DNA from 3 places in the Fusobacterium sp. genome. Region 2 is predicted to be linked to each of the others. Evidence: riboswitches for the same ligand, from Rfam matches in the RefSeq annotation. Region 2 holds a riboswitch; each other region holds the start of a gene.
The links. Region 2 has a riboswitch for cobalamin ahead of E6771_RS09490 (ABC transporter substrate-binding protein). Riboswitches for the same ligand answer to the same signal wherever they lie in the genome.
Positions count from the first base shown of each region.

Region 1 (5,053 bases), on a different contig from region 2:
TTATCTAATAATTCATCTACTTTAATGTTATTATATCCTGTCTGATTAGATGGAGATTTACTATACCAGTTTTCACGAAGGTATTTTTCAGGATCACCAGTATTAGCTACTAACATATTCCAAATAAGCATATCAAATTTTCCTGCATCTCTTAAATCTAATAAAGTTTCATAACTTACTGTGTTTATTTTAACATTAATTCCAATTTCTTTAAGATTTATTTGAGCTGCTTGAGCATATATTTTTAATTCTTCTCTGCTTGTATAGATAACAAAATCAAGCTGAATTTTTTTCCCATCTGGAGTTTCTACAAACCCATCTCCATCAATATCTTTATATCCTGCATCTTTTAATAACTGCTTTGCACTTTCTGGATTATAGCTGTTTTCATCTATTAACTCATCAAAACCGTAATCTAATGTTGGAGGAATTGGGGCTTTTCCTGGAGTCGCTCCTCCTTCTAACAAAACTTTACAATATATATCTCTATTTAAGGCTCTTGACACTGCCTGACGTAAAATTTTATCCCTAAGAACACCTTTTTCATTCATAAAAGCAAAAGTTGTTCTTAAAGACTTTAAACTTTGAACATGATATTTGCTTTCATCACTAAAGTCCTGTAAATTTTCTGTTTTAAGATTATATGCAATTTGAATTTCCCCTGATTGCAAAGCCATAGAACGTGTAGCTTGATCATTTATACACTTAAAAATTACTTTATCTAAGGGAACTTCTCCATTCCAGTAATGTTTATTTTTAACAACAACACATACTTCAGTTGGATTAAAAGATTCTACTACATATGGTCCTGTACAAACTGGTCCTTTCATTGCAAAAGCTGAAGTATCTGCATCTGTATTAACTATTATAAACAAAGGATCTGCCAAACATTCAGGAAGAACAGTCACTGGAGCTTCTGTACTTATTACTATATATTGTCCATCTTCTTTTATTGAAACAGGATTAAAAAATGTTGAAGCCCTGTTACTTAATTTAAATGTACGTTCAAGAGATTTTTTTACTCTTTCAGGTGTCATTTCTGTTCCATCAGAAAACTTAACTCCCTCTCTTATTTTAAATTTCCATACTTTTCCACCTTCACTACTTTCCCAGCTTTCTGCTAATAAAGGTGCTTTTTCCCCATGTTCATCAAATTTTACCAAAGTTTCTCCAACTCCATATCTTGAAACTACCCAGCTGAAATATTGTTCTGTTGTTTCAAGAGTATCTGCAAAGCTTGTTACTCCTACTGTTATTTCTTTTGGAGCTGCAATTATAGATGTCGAAATACCAGTAAATATTCCTAAAACCATCATCCCCATTAAAATAATTCTGCTGATAAATTTTTTACTTTTCATTTTCATTCCCTCTTCTCCTCCTTATATTTTTAGTTTTCCTTAGGATCTAAAATATCACGAATGCTGTCACCCAGCATATTGAATATTATTACTACTGCTATTATAGCTATTCCTGGATACATTATCAGCCAAGAGGCTTTTGTTATATATGTTCTTCCCTCATTCAACATCAATCCCCATTCTGGAGTTGGTGCCTGTGCTCCAAATCCTAAAAAAGATAATGACGCAAGTTCTAACATCATTGTTCCTATATCTGTAGTAGCTGTTACAATCATTGTTGGTATCATATTAGGGATTAAATATCTTTCTATTATTTTACCTGTTCTTGCTCCTCCCACAATAGCTGCCTCTATATACATATTGTTTTTAATTTTCAAAACTAGGCTTCTTGCCAGTCTTGCATATTTTGGCCAGCTTACCAATGCTATAGCAAGCACTGCATTAGTCATGCTTGGTCCTAATAGTCCAGCTACTGCTATTGCTAAAACTAATCCAGGAAATGAAATCATCATATCTGCAAATCTCATAATAATTGTATCTATGATACCTCCAAAATATCCTGCCAGTATTCCAAAACCTGTTCCTAGTAAAAATACAACTGATACCAAAGTAAATGTCATTATTAATGATGGTCTTGTTCCATAAACTATTCTTGAAAATATATCTCTTCCTAATCTGTCTGTTCCCCACATATATTTTTCACCAGGTGGAATCAGAGAATCAGTCATTATTGCATCATAAGGATTTTTAACTGCAATCCATGGAGCAAAAACAGCTATTAATACAACCATTAATGCCAATATAGAAAAAAATACAAACTGCTTATTTTTCATTAATCTTTTTAGTAAATCCATTTTAATGTTTCTCCCCCAATCTAGGATCTAAATATTTGTATGAACCATCAACTATTAGATTTATCAGCATATAAAACAATGCTATAAATAAAACATATCCCTGCACTAATGGATAGTCATGAGTAGAAATTGCTCTTACAGCCATACTCCCCATTCCAGGCCAGTTATATACTATTTCTACAACTGCTGTTCCACTCAATAAACTTCCTAGAGACAATCCTAAAAGTGTTACTAAAGGAAGCAATACATTTGGGAGAACATGTTTAATCATTATTACTCTTTCACTCATTCCTCTTATCCTTGCACCAGTCACATATTCCTGCCTTAATTCATCTAATACTGTTGTTCTAACCTGTCTTGTATATTTTGCAGACATTGCTAGAGCCAATGTTACTGCTGGAAGTATTAAAGCTTTTAAATTTGCTGTTCCACCAGCTATTGGCACAAGTTTTAATTTTACTCCAAATATACTTAGAAATATTAATCCCAGCCAAAAACTTGGAACTGATATTCCTATAAAAGTAAATCCTCTTACAAAATAATCTATTTTTTTATTTCTATTTACTGCTGCTAGTATACCTAATGGTATTGATATTACAACCATTAAAATCAATGATGATGCTGCCAATTTAAAAGTTATAAAGAAATTAGAAATAAGTTTTCCCCACACTGGAACCTTTAAAGAATAAGAATATCCCATATCTCCTCTGCATATTTTCAAAAGCCATTCTCCATATTGAGTTAAAAATGGCTTATCTAACCCCAATTCTATTCTCGTTTGTGTCAAAAGTTCTGGTGTTGGAATATTCCCACAAGCAGTCAGCATAATTTCTGCTGGATCTCCAGGAGATAAATATATCAATGCAAATGTTAAAAAACTTATACCAAACAGAACAATTCCTATTTGAAGTATTTTTTTTAAAAAACTTTTTCCATTCATCAGATTTTCCTCTCCTCAATTCTAACTTTAATATATTTATTTTTCCAAAAATTAAAATAAAAAAATCAACTCCTTATACCTAAAATTTTAAAATAGAGATTCTCTTTATTTTTAAAATTTTAGTCTTAAAGAATTGATTATTTTCAATAATTATAAATATTATTTTTTAATAAATATATCTTATTATATAATAATTCATCACTATTATCTCCCCGATAAAAGTTAAAACTAAAATTAGATAAGTCTCCTGGCTTGATTTCACTTTACTCCTATCCCTTCCCAGAATTTTCCAGTGGTTTTAATAGTTTCATCAATCTTACAGTAGCGGGGGCTGCGTAGGAGTTTAACCTACTTCCTCTTTTAAGCTATAAGCACCTAATTTATACATCTATTCTAATAAGAATTAAATCATGTATATTATTTTTTGTCAACTTTTTTATACTAAAAAAGTATATATCTTCCCTTTTAAGCATGAGACAGCAATGAAAACATAAGTTTATTGTCTATAAAAAGATTTTCTTTACTGTTTAAAACAAATAATGTATCATCATTTTCTATTTTTGTACCACAATAGTTCTTACATTCCTTTGGAGTAAATCCCAGAACTACCTGTTTAATACCTTCGAATCCAATACTAAAAATTATTTCTTCCATAGAATAATTATCACTGCCAAAAATATCAAAACATGTTAAAATATCTTCATTCTTTATTGCTATACATACTGTATCATACTTTTTCGAATAATATATATGCTCTTTCATAAAAAAACTGCAATAAAACATAAGCAACCCATAATTATTATTCATTGAAAATGCTGAAAAAGGATTAGACTTTTCATAATATTTTTTCAATATAAAATTATCCTCTGAATTACTCATTTCAAGTTTTCTAAATTCTCTTTTCATTGCTGAAAAAGGCAAACTATATTGATACTCTGCTGCCTTTACAAATCCAAATTTTGGATAAAAGTTAAGAACATTGGAATTTGCAAACAAATAAACAGCATCACATTTTTCTCTCCATTCTGAAATAATTTCTCTAATCAACTGAGATGAAAATCCCCTATTTCTATATTCTGGATCAGTCATTACAGTTCCTAATTGTATATAACGTTTTGATTTATTTTCCCACACTGTATCTATAATATTTACAGATACATTTGCAACTACTTTCTTTCCATTTTCTGCTAATACATATGGAATATATTTATCTGTCCAAAATCCATTTTGATGCCAATTTTCAAAAGAAAGATCAAATACTTTTTCTGCAAGTTTTATAAAACTTCTACGAAGAATTTCATTATCTCTTATCTGTTTAACCAATTTATATTCCACAATATCACTTCCTTTAAGTAAAGCAGATAATTTTTTATTAAGTTATTTCTTCCATTTTAGTTATATAAATATTTAAGAATAATACATAAAAAATTTTCATAAACTTACTATTACTGTTTTAGTCTCTCTATAAGATTTTTTATAATTTCTTTTACTGTTTCTGAATCTATATCTTGTTTTTTTATTGCTGTTCCATCTAGTATTTCTGCATCAGAACATATTTTTTTCAAGTCTTTTATCGTGTTAGTAAATCCACCACCACCATGCATACAAATAGGAAGAATTATTTTCCCTTTAAAATCATACTTTTCTATAAAAGTAAACACAGGCATTGGGAGTGTTCCCCACCAGTTTGGAAATACTAATACTATTTTCTTATATTCTGAAATATCTTCTAATTCTCTTTTTAATTGAGGTCTTTCTTTTTTTAATTTCTCCATACCTGCTTGAGCCACACATGTGATATATTTATTTGGATATTCCTTAACAGTTTCTATTTGAAATATATCTCCACTTAATTCATCTTTTATTCTTTCAGCTATTATCTTTGAAGTTCCACTCCAAGT
Region 1 is NZ_JAWDXO010000003.1:142,734-147,786, forward strand. Features, by position in the region: gene E6771_RS02895 (ABC transporter substrate-binding protein) at 1-1,364, opposite strand, end outside; gene nikC (nickel transporter permease) at 1,388-2,212, opposite strand; gene nikB (nickel ABC transporter permease) at 2,214-3,152, opposite strand; cobalamin riboswitch at 3,372-3,546, opposite strand; gene E6771_RS02910 (GNAT family N-acetyltransferase) at 3,618-4,487, opposite strand; gene E6771_RS02915 (flavodoxin) at 4,598-5,053, opposite strand, start outside.
Region 1: another riboswitch for cobalamin. It lies ahead of nikB (nickel ABC transporter permease); the one in region 2 lies ahead of E6771_RS09490 (ABC transporter substrate-binding protein).

Region 2 (5,053 bases):
TTCAATCTAAAATATGGAATTCCTTCTTCCATTTCTATTGATGACTCTACTCTATATACTTCTCTTATTAGCTGTGGTGTAAGAACCTCCAATGATTTTCCTTCTTTATATTTCTTACCATCTTTTAGCACAATTATTCTGTTGCTGTATTGAGCTGCCTGATTCAAATCATGAAGCACCATTATTATAGTTATGTTAAGGTTTTGATTCAACTCTCTTACAAGTTCCATTATTTCGAATTGATGGCATATATCAAGATATGTAGTAGGTTCATCTAGTAAAAGTATACCTGTCTTTTGAGCAAGCACCATTGCTATCCATACTTTCTGTCTTTCTCCACCTGATAGACTCATTACTTTTCTCTCTCTGAAATTATCTAATTTACATATTGTAACAGCCCAATTTACAATATCTCTATCTTCCTGATTGTACACTTCATACCATTTTTTATGTGGAACTCTCCCATACATAATAAAATCATAAACAGTTATATCATCTGGAATTTCATTATTTTGTGAAACAAATGCAAGCTTTTTAGCAAATTCTTTATTTTTTATATGGCTTATCTCTTCTCCGTCTATATATATACTTCCATTCCTACATGGAAGAACTCTTGATATAGCTTTCAAAAGAGTAGATTTTCCACATCCATTAGTTCCTATTATGGAAACTACTTCTCCTTTATTTATTTTTATATCCAGATTATGTATAATGACCTTTTCTCCATAAGCAAGTTCTATATTATATCCTTTTATACTTTCCATCTTAGTCACCTACCTTTCTCAGCAGATAAAGAAAGAATGGAACACCAATTACAGCCATTACTATACCAGCTGGTATTTCAATAGGTGAAAACATAGTTCTTGCTATTGTATCAGCTACTACCAGTACTACAGCACCAAGCAGTCCAGCAAAAGGTATCAAATATGTATGATCTGAACCTATTATCAATCTGGCTATATGAGGAACTATTAATCCTACAAATCCTATCAATCCCACATTAGCAACTGATATTCCTGTTAGAAAGCAGGCAAGAGCACATAATTTCAATCTTTTTCTAGGAATATCTATTCCTAAATTTACAGCAAAATTATCTCCAAGTTGAAGTATATTAGCATCTCTGATCATTGTAAAACACGCCAAAATACCAATCAGTGTATATGGTAAAAGAGCAGCTACATGTTTCCAATTTTTCCCATTCAAGCTTCCATTAAGCCATGACAGCACTCCCTGTATCTCATCACTGAATAGTATAAACATCAATCCTGTAACACTTCCTAATATAGCATTTATAGCTACTCCTGACAATATTACTCTTATTGGTTTTAATCCTTTTCTCCAAGCCAGCATAAATACAATTGCACAAGCTATTGAACCTCCTACAAATGCAGAAAAATTCATAAAAAATACAGCCTTTGGATATAATATCATAATAATTAAAGCTGTGACACTGGCTCCTGAGGATACTCCTGTTAAACCTGGATCAGCCAATGGATTCTTCATTACAGCCTGAAGCAATACTCCTGCCAGAGATAGGTTGCACCCTACCATTACAGCAATCAGAATACGTGGTATTCTTATATCCCATAAAATAGCTTTTAATATCTCATCATTATAGCTTTTCATAAAAAGAGATTTCAGTATCTCTTCAGAAGTATAATTTACACTTCCAAATCTTACTGAAAATATTATTGAAAAACTTAAAATGATTAGAGCAATAAAGATAAGAATTATCTTTTTTCCTCTCTTATCTTTATTCATAAACATATCTATATAACTCCTCCAATGCATCTATGGAATTTACCCCAGCACTCATTCTGAACAATGTAGGATCAATGTCCAGTATTTTATTATTTTTATATGCATTTGTAAGTTTCCATACAGGATTACTTGAAAATACTTCTTCAAATCCTTCTCCATTTTTAGTTTGGCTTGTAGGAAGTCTCAATATAACATCTGGATTAGCTTTAATTAATTGTTCCATACTAAAAGGCACTGATCTTTTTAATAATGCACTGTTATCAATAGAGGTTACTATATTTTCACAGCCTATTTTATCCATAAGTCCTTGTAAAAAATGATTTTTTCCAGTCATAAAAAAACTTTCTCCATTTCCATACAGTATAGCTATCCTTTTTTTCTCTTTTCCCTTTAATTTTTCAGCAAGCAATTCTTCTCTTTTTTTGACATCATCAAGTATAGCTTTTGCTTCTTTATCTTTATGAAAAGCTTTTCCTAATATTTCAATAGCTTTCATAGACTCATCATATGTATCTACTTTCATATAAAAGCTTGGTATATTCAGATTATCATACTTAGGTTTTAATGCTGGTTTAGAGTAAACAGTTGATATTACTAAATCAGTTTTTAAAGCTTTTACCCGTTCCAAATCAGGTATTCCAGATCTTCCTATTCTAGGAACATCATTATATTTTTCAGGTATTTTTGTTGTTGAACTTGCCACACCTACTAGATCAATATCCAGTGCTGCTAAAAATCTTGATATTATGGCTGAATCAGTAACAACAGCTTTTGGAAAATAATCTAGCTGCAAATTCTCTTCTTCTTGGTGTATAGAAAATTTTTCCTTTCCAAAAGATATATTTCCTATTATAAACAAGAATACAATAATTAAAATAGTATATTCTTTTTTCATTTTTTCTCCTAAATTATATAATTTTATACAATAAAAAAACCTAGCAAAAAAGAAATGCTAGACTACAACAAAAGTTCTCTAAAATTCCATGCAGCATAACTTTCCTCGGAAGCTTGTACAATAATCTTTCTAAGCAGGTCTTCTGACTCATAGCTCAATCACAGCTTTTTCCTTCTCAGATATCAAATCCAATGGTATTTAAAAGCTATTTACTAATTTACAGCGGCCGGACCGTTTGAGATTTTCACTCAATTCCCTTTTAATCATTAAAACTTAGAATAAACATCATATAGCAATATATTTTAATACTTTAATTTTATTACTTAACTGCTTCTTTGTCAATGGAGAATTATATAAATATCCTTTCTATCTCAAATTTTAAATTGAATTTTTATTTTAAGTATTGACATTTGAAAGAAAACATAGTATATTCATACTGAACAGAATAATTGAATTTGAGGTTCTATATTTAGAATAATTGGGAAGTGAGGTCTGATTCCTCCGCGGTCCCGCCACTGTGATGCTGACAAAAGATATAACCACTGGATTATTTAATCTGGGAAGGGTATCTAGAGATTGAAGCTAAGCCAGGAGACCTGCCTCAAATGTATTGCTGTAATATCATTGCGTGGACGAGAGATATTGGCCTTTATTATTTTTATTTAATTAAGGCATTTATCTCCTATCTCAGGAGATTTTTTTTATTTAAAAGAAATCTCTGCAAATTTATTAGGAGGAAGATCATGGGAAAAATGAGAAATTTATTAGCAGGAGCTTTGCTTCTCGCAGCAGGAACTGCAGCATTAGCGCATTCAGAAGGAGGATATGTGGAAAATGATTTTTTCAAAGGAATGAAAAAGGGAGACAAGGCAGCTGTTCTTATGGTCCACTTTGGGACTACTTATGATGATACTAGAGCTCTAACTATTGATTCTATTAACCAAAAGGCTAAAAACGAATTTAAAAATGCTGATGTAAAAGAAGCTTTTACTTCAAGAATAGTTATGAGAAGATTAAAAGCAAAAGGAATAGAAAAGCAAAATCCTTCAGAAGTTATTAAAGATTTAAAAGCTAATGGATATACTCATCTGTTAGTACAAGGTACTCATATTATGAATGGAATTGAATCTAATAATCTTGCTGAAGAATTAAAAGGATATGAAAAAGATTTTAAAGATATAAGAATGGGAACTCCACTATTAACTACTCATGAAGATTATGAAACTGTTGCTAAAGCAATAGCTAAAAAAGTAGGGCCTTTAAAAGCTAATCAAGGTGTAGTTTTAGTAGGACATGGAACTCATCATTTTGGTGGTTCTGCTTATGCTATGATGGATTATGTATTCACTGCTGAAGGAATGGATACTTATGCAGTTGGAACAGTAGAGGGATATCCTGCATTTGATAATGTAGTTGCTAAACTAAAATCTAAAAATGTTAAAGATGTTATCTTAATGCCATTTATGTTTGTTGCTGGAGATCATGCTAACAACGATATAGCTGAAGATTGGAATAATGACCTTAAAGAAGCTGGATTTACAGTTTCTAAAGTTATATTAGAAGGTTTAGGACAAAACCCAGATATTCAAAACATCTATATAGAACATGCTAAATTTGCTGCTCAACATAAACCAGAAGATATGCAGGCTAAAAAAATTCAATATGCGAATGAAAAAGACTAGTTATTAATAACTTTTTAAATAAATATTTAAACTTTAATTACAATTTAAACTTTCTGTGTGTTAAAAATAGAAAAGAGATATTCAACTTAGACTCCTGAATATCTCTTTTTAGTTTCTAAATAATTAATTTTATAAATCTGTCCAGTTTCCTAGATATATTAATATGTTATTTTCAAAGATTTTCCATTTACAAATACACCAGAAGACACTTTAAAAGAAAGTTCTTTTTTTCCTATTCTAAAAAGACTTCCCCTCTCTACATTAATATCATTCTTTATTATTTCATTAACTATTCTTAGTATAAATTCAAATAGATCCTCACATTCTCTAACTGAATTCAATATCTCTATCTCTTTTTTCTTAAAATGATTGAGTCCCAATGTATAAGCTGATATTCCATTTTGACTGTTGGCTATTCCTATATATACCCATAAAAGTACAGGTAATTTTCCTATCTTTAATTCTTTAGCCAGACATATATAAGTCTCCCTTTCAATAATCATAGGACTCATATATACAGCAATAGCTTCCTTATCCACTAATATACTGCTTGCTAATTTTGTAAATATTTTATATCTCTCTATGCTATCTCTTCCATTAAGTATAGAAATTATAACATGAGACTTATGTTTTGATACCTCTTTCTCTGCATCCTTCCACATCCAGTTATCCTTATAATGGCTTTCTACTTCATGGTCTGGAATTGGTTCTGGTA
Region 2 is NZ_JAWDXO010000020.1:36,043-41,095, reverse strand. Features, by position in the region: gene E6771_RS09500 (ABC transporter ATP-binding protein) at 1-764, opposite strand, end outside; gene E6771_RS09495 (iron ABC transporter permease) at 766-1,761, opposite strand; gene E6771_RS09490 (ABC transporter substrate-binding protein) at 1,754-2,656, opposite strand; cobalamin riboswitch at 2,771-2,948, opposite strand; cobalamin riboswitch at 3,098-3,275, shown strand; gene E6771_RS09485 (sirohydrochlorin cobaltochelatase) at 3,400-4,338, shown strand; gene E6771_RS09480 (DUF4261 domain-containing protein) at 4,497-5,053, opposite strand, start outside.

Region 3 (5,053 bases), on a different contig from region 2:
ATTGGTATAATAAATCCTCCTGCTATTCTCGCAGGTATAAAATTAGCCACATCATCTGTCTTTGCAGATACCATTCCAAAATCCATATATTTGTCATTTTTGTAACCTACCATAGAATCGAGAGTATTTATTGCCTTATATCCCATGGCAAATGGCAGGGCAAGAGAAACTCCATTTATATGGAAAAAACTTCCTAAAAAAGCAAAAAACATTGGAGCTATAACTCCATCTACACTATTTTCACTTATTGTTTCAAGTACACTTCTTGTAATCTGTCCTATATCCATATTTCCTGTATCTCTGCTTACAAGATAAGATAATTCTTTTTTAGCCTTTTCTAAATCACCTTCTGTAAGAATTTTACATACTCTGAAGCCTTCATCTGCCAGACTCTTTGTAGCAAGTGTAGTATACAGAAAGAAAATTTCTAAAATATATGAAACAGATGATATATAATAAGAAATAACAGATGTGACTCCTACTACTATAATTGTCAGAAAAGCTCCTGATATTTTTTTATTAGAAGCTTTATATAGTATTTTTTCTAAAAAGCTAATAAATTTTCCTATAATCCTGACAGGATGTGGAAACCAATGAGGATCACCAAATATCAAATCCATTACATATGCAATTCCATATTTCATTATAAAATTCATCTTCTACTCACCTAGTATTTCATATATTTTTTTCATATCTAAATTTTTTCTAAATATTTTTTCAAGTTTATCAAATTCCTGTTCTCTATATTCATCAAAGGTTATTCCTGCTTCCATTTTTTCCAAGCCTTTTTTCTCTCTTATCTTATTTAATATACTTCTTGTCACTTCTTCATTATCAAATATTCCATGAAGATATGTTCCAAATATATTATCTTTTACCACTGCAACTATATGATCATCATTTGTCACTACTCTTTCATTTCCAGCTGTAACTCCTTGATGTATCTCATAGCCTTTTATTTTTATTCCATTTAATCCTGAAATAATCCCAGTTGTATTATTAAATTCTCCTGAATACTGAGTTGTATTTTTTTCTTTTTCCATTATAGTTTCCATATCTAATATACCTAATCCTGGTATCTCTTTAATATCACTTTCAATTCCATATGGGTCTTTTACTCTTTCTCCAAGCATTTGGAAACCACCACATATTCCTATTATTACAGTTCCTTTTCTTGAAGCTTTTATAATCTCAACAGCGATTCCTCTATCCTTTAAATCTTTCAGGTCATCTATTGTATTTTTAGAACCAGGTATGACAATTATATCTTCATCTCCTAATTCTTCTGCTGAAGTTATATAATTTATGCTTACATCTTCCTGTATACCTAAAGCATCTAAATCTGTAAAATTAGAAATATGTTTTAGTTTTATAACAGAAACCTTTATTCCCTTAGTATTTTTTGATTTTTTAAATTTATCTGTTAGACTATCTTCATCTTCTATATCTACATCACTGTATGGAAGCACGCCCACAATTGGAACTCCTGTAAGTTCTTCCAATTTTTTTAATCCTGGTTTAAGTATTTCTACATCTCCCCTAAATTTATTTATTATTACTCCCTTTACTCTGGCTCTTTCTTCTGGGGTCATAAGCATTATTGTTCCATATACAGAAGCAAATACCCCACCTCTATCTATATCTGCAACTAAAATTACAGGTGCATCTGCCATAGCAGCCATTCCCATATTGGCTATATCCTCTTCTTTAATATTAATTTCTACTGGACTTCCTGCTCCTTCTATTACACATATATCAAAGTTGTCTTTAATTTTATTGTATGAATTCATTAATTCTGGTTTCAAAGTAAGTTTAAATTTTCCATACTCCAATCCACTCATATTTCCAATAGATTTTCCATTTACTATAACTTGTATCTTTTTAGCAGTTGTAGGTTTCAGCAAAATTGGATTCATAAAAGCTTGAGGTTCAATTTTTCCAGCCATAGCCTGAACTACCTGAGCTCTCCCCATTTCATCTCCATCTTTTGTTATAAATGAGTTTAATGCCATATTCTGTGATTTGAAAGGGGCTACACTATATCCATCATTATAAAAAATCCTACATAGTCCTGTTACAGTTATACTCTTTCCAGCTCCAGATGATGTTCCTACTATCATTATATTTCTATGTTTCATAATCTACTCCCTCATGAATATTTTTATACTAAAAAAAGTATCAATTAAAAAATTGATACTGTCATTTTAAATATATTATTAGCCACTATAAAATACTCAAGCACTTTTTTTCTCCTCCAAATTTAATACTGGAGAGAAGTATAGTAAATATACACTTCCCGTCCCCGCAGGATAGTTAAAGTCTTTAAGGCAGGTCTCCTGACTCAGATTCATTCTACTAACAGCCCTTCCCGAAATATTTCAGTGGTTAACCTGTTTTCGTCATCTTCACAGTGGCGGGACCGTGTAAGTTTTTCACTTATCTTCCCTTTTAATCGCAGATATGCAAACCTTAAAAAATTTATTTTTCACATACTAATTATACAAATTATTAATACTTTAGTCAAGCTTTTTAAAGGCTTAAATCACTGAGAACTATGCAGAAAATGATTATATTGAGAGAAATTAATCTATTTAATTTATAAAACAAAAATAGGTATTTTATAAATAAAAACACATATAAATTTTAAAATTAATTTTATATTATTTTTACAGATATTTAATTATTCTATATACCTATTTTAAAAAAGAAGATTTTTTATCAAAATATCCAACTTTTTCATAGAAATATTCTGGATACAAAAGATATAAATATTTTTTTCCTCTGCTGCAGGCTACATAAAATAATCTTTTTTCTTCTTCTAGATTTTTTTCTCCAATATTGCTTGGAAATATTCCTTCCAGCAATGTTGGTATAAATACTGCTTCCCATTCCAATCCTTTGGAACTATGCACAGATAATAAAGAAACTTTTCCTTTGGTTATCTTCTTTTCAATATTTAAAATATTTCTTAATTCTTTTATATAGGTTTCTAAATCTTCTTTTTTTCTTATACTGCTTTTTACTTCTTTAAAAAAATCTATTTCTTCCTTAGAAAATACCGTTTTTATTTCAAGAATTTCAAATGTAAGCTTTTCACATTTATTTAATATTTCTTCTATGGAATAATTTGATATTTTATCACTTATTTTTATTAATTTATTTAATAATTTATCTTCAGTTTCTTTTTTTCTTGTTATGTTCAATACAGAATATGAATAATTTTTTGGTAGTATTCTTATTAATTCTTCCCATTTTAAAATATTTTCCTTATCATTCCATACCTCTAGTATTTTTAAATAAATATCTAAAGGACTTCCAAAAAAAATTTCTTTATCTTCTTGTAAATTAAAAGGTATATCTTTTTCTTTCATTAATCTTTCCAATTTATGAACTATATATTTATTACGATAAAGAACAGCTATTTCTTCATAGGGAATTCCTCTTTCCTCCAGTTCCTTTATTTTTCTGCAGATAAATTCCCCTTGCTTTTCTTCATTGAGAAAACTTATAATATGTGGATTTTCTCCTTTTTTCATAGTTCCTTTTGTATTTTTATTGTATTTCAAAAGAAAATCTTCAGATATTTTATTCACATATTGAATTATTTCATCACTGCTTCTATAATTTTTTTCTAATTTTATCAATTTACTGTTATGAAAATCTTTACCAAACCTAAGAATATTTTTAAAATCTGCTCCTCTAAATCCATATATACTTTGATAATCATCTCCCACTGCCATTATGTTTCCTTCCATACCTACCAAGATTTTCAAAAATTCCTTTTGAATAGAATTAGTATCTTGATATTCATCTACTATTATATATTTATATTTTTCTCTTAAAAGTTTAAGAAAAATTTTATTTGATTTTAATTTTTCTAATACCTTTTCTATTAAATCTTCAAAATCATATATCTGAAATTCTTTTTTAAACTTCCTGTATTTAATTTTTAAAAATTCTAAATCATCTAAATAGATCCTTTCTTCTTTAGATAAAAATTCTATTATATTTTTTTTTCTGCTTCTTATTGCTTCAAATATCTCAATTACTCTTTTTTCTGAAAGAAATTTGCCATTATTTTTCTTTTTTAATGCATATTCTCGAATAAGCAGACTTATTACAGCATTATTTTTATTTTCATCTATAATATTAAGTTTTTCTATTCCAAATATATTCTTATATTTTGTAAGCAATTCAGCACAAAGAGAATGAAATGTTGAAATTGAAACTTCCTTCTCTTTATCTGAAACAAGATGCCTCAATCTTTCTTTCATTTCCAAAGCAGCTTTTTTTGTAAATGTAAGCATTAAAATATTTTCTTCTGGTATTCCTCTTTCTATCATGAAAGCTGTCCTATATACTATTGTTCTAGTTTTTCCTGAACCTGCACCAGCTATTACTAAATATTGTCCTTCTAGAGAAGTCAAGGCCCTCAATTGTTCTTCATTTAATTCATTGTAATAATTTATTTTATATTTTCCAGTCAGAATATCTTTGTTAAAATCTTTGACTTCATGCTTTTCAAGTTTTTTTATAAAATATTTCAATTCTTCTTCATTTTTAATTTTTGTATTCTCTTCATTTTTTCTGGAAAATTTTATTTCTTCTTTTTCTTTTGATTTATGAAATATCTTAAAAAATGCTTCAAAAATTTTACTCTCCTCCTAGTTTTTGTTAGCTAGATTTTCCATAATTTCAACTACTTTTCTCGAATTTTTATGGCTGTTTGTATCAGATTCAAGTTTTCCTTTTTTGATAAGATTTATGAATTCCATTACTTCATAAACCATATCATTTTTATGTATCTCTACTTCTATTTTTTCTTCTCTTCCATCTCTATATAATATTTTTATCCCTTTTACAGTAGAAAGTTTTTCAATTATTATAGAACCCTTTTCTCCTTGAATTTCTGAAGGTACTTTTGAATCAGTTATTTTTGAATATGTAATACTTGCTATTTTATCATTATATTTTAAAATTATATTTCCATATCCATCTGCCCCGCTGCTTACCAGATAATTTCCTCCTATGTATTCATCTGGTACTCCAAACA
Region 3 is NZ_JAWDXO010000004.1:93,347-98,399, forward strand. Features, by position in the region: gene cbiB (adenosylcobinamide-phosphate synthase CbiB) at 1-656, opposite strand, end outside; gene E6771_RS03390 (cobyric acid synthase) at 660-2,138, opposite strand; cobalamin riboswitch at 2,309-2,487, opposite strand; gene E6771_RS03395 (ATP-dependent helicase) at 2,694-4,547, opposite strand; gene E6771_RS03400 (Gfo/Idh/MocA family oxidoreductase) at 4,665-5,053, opposite strand, start outside.
Region 3: another riboswitch for cobalamin. It lies ahead of E6771_RS03390 (cobyric acid synthase); the one in region 2 lies ahead of E6771_RS09490 (ABC transporter substrate-binding protein).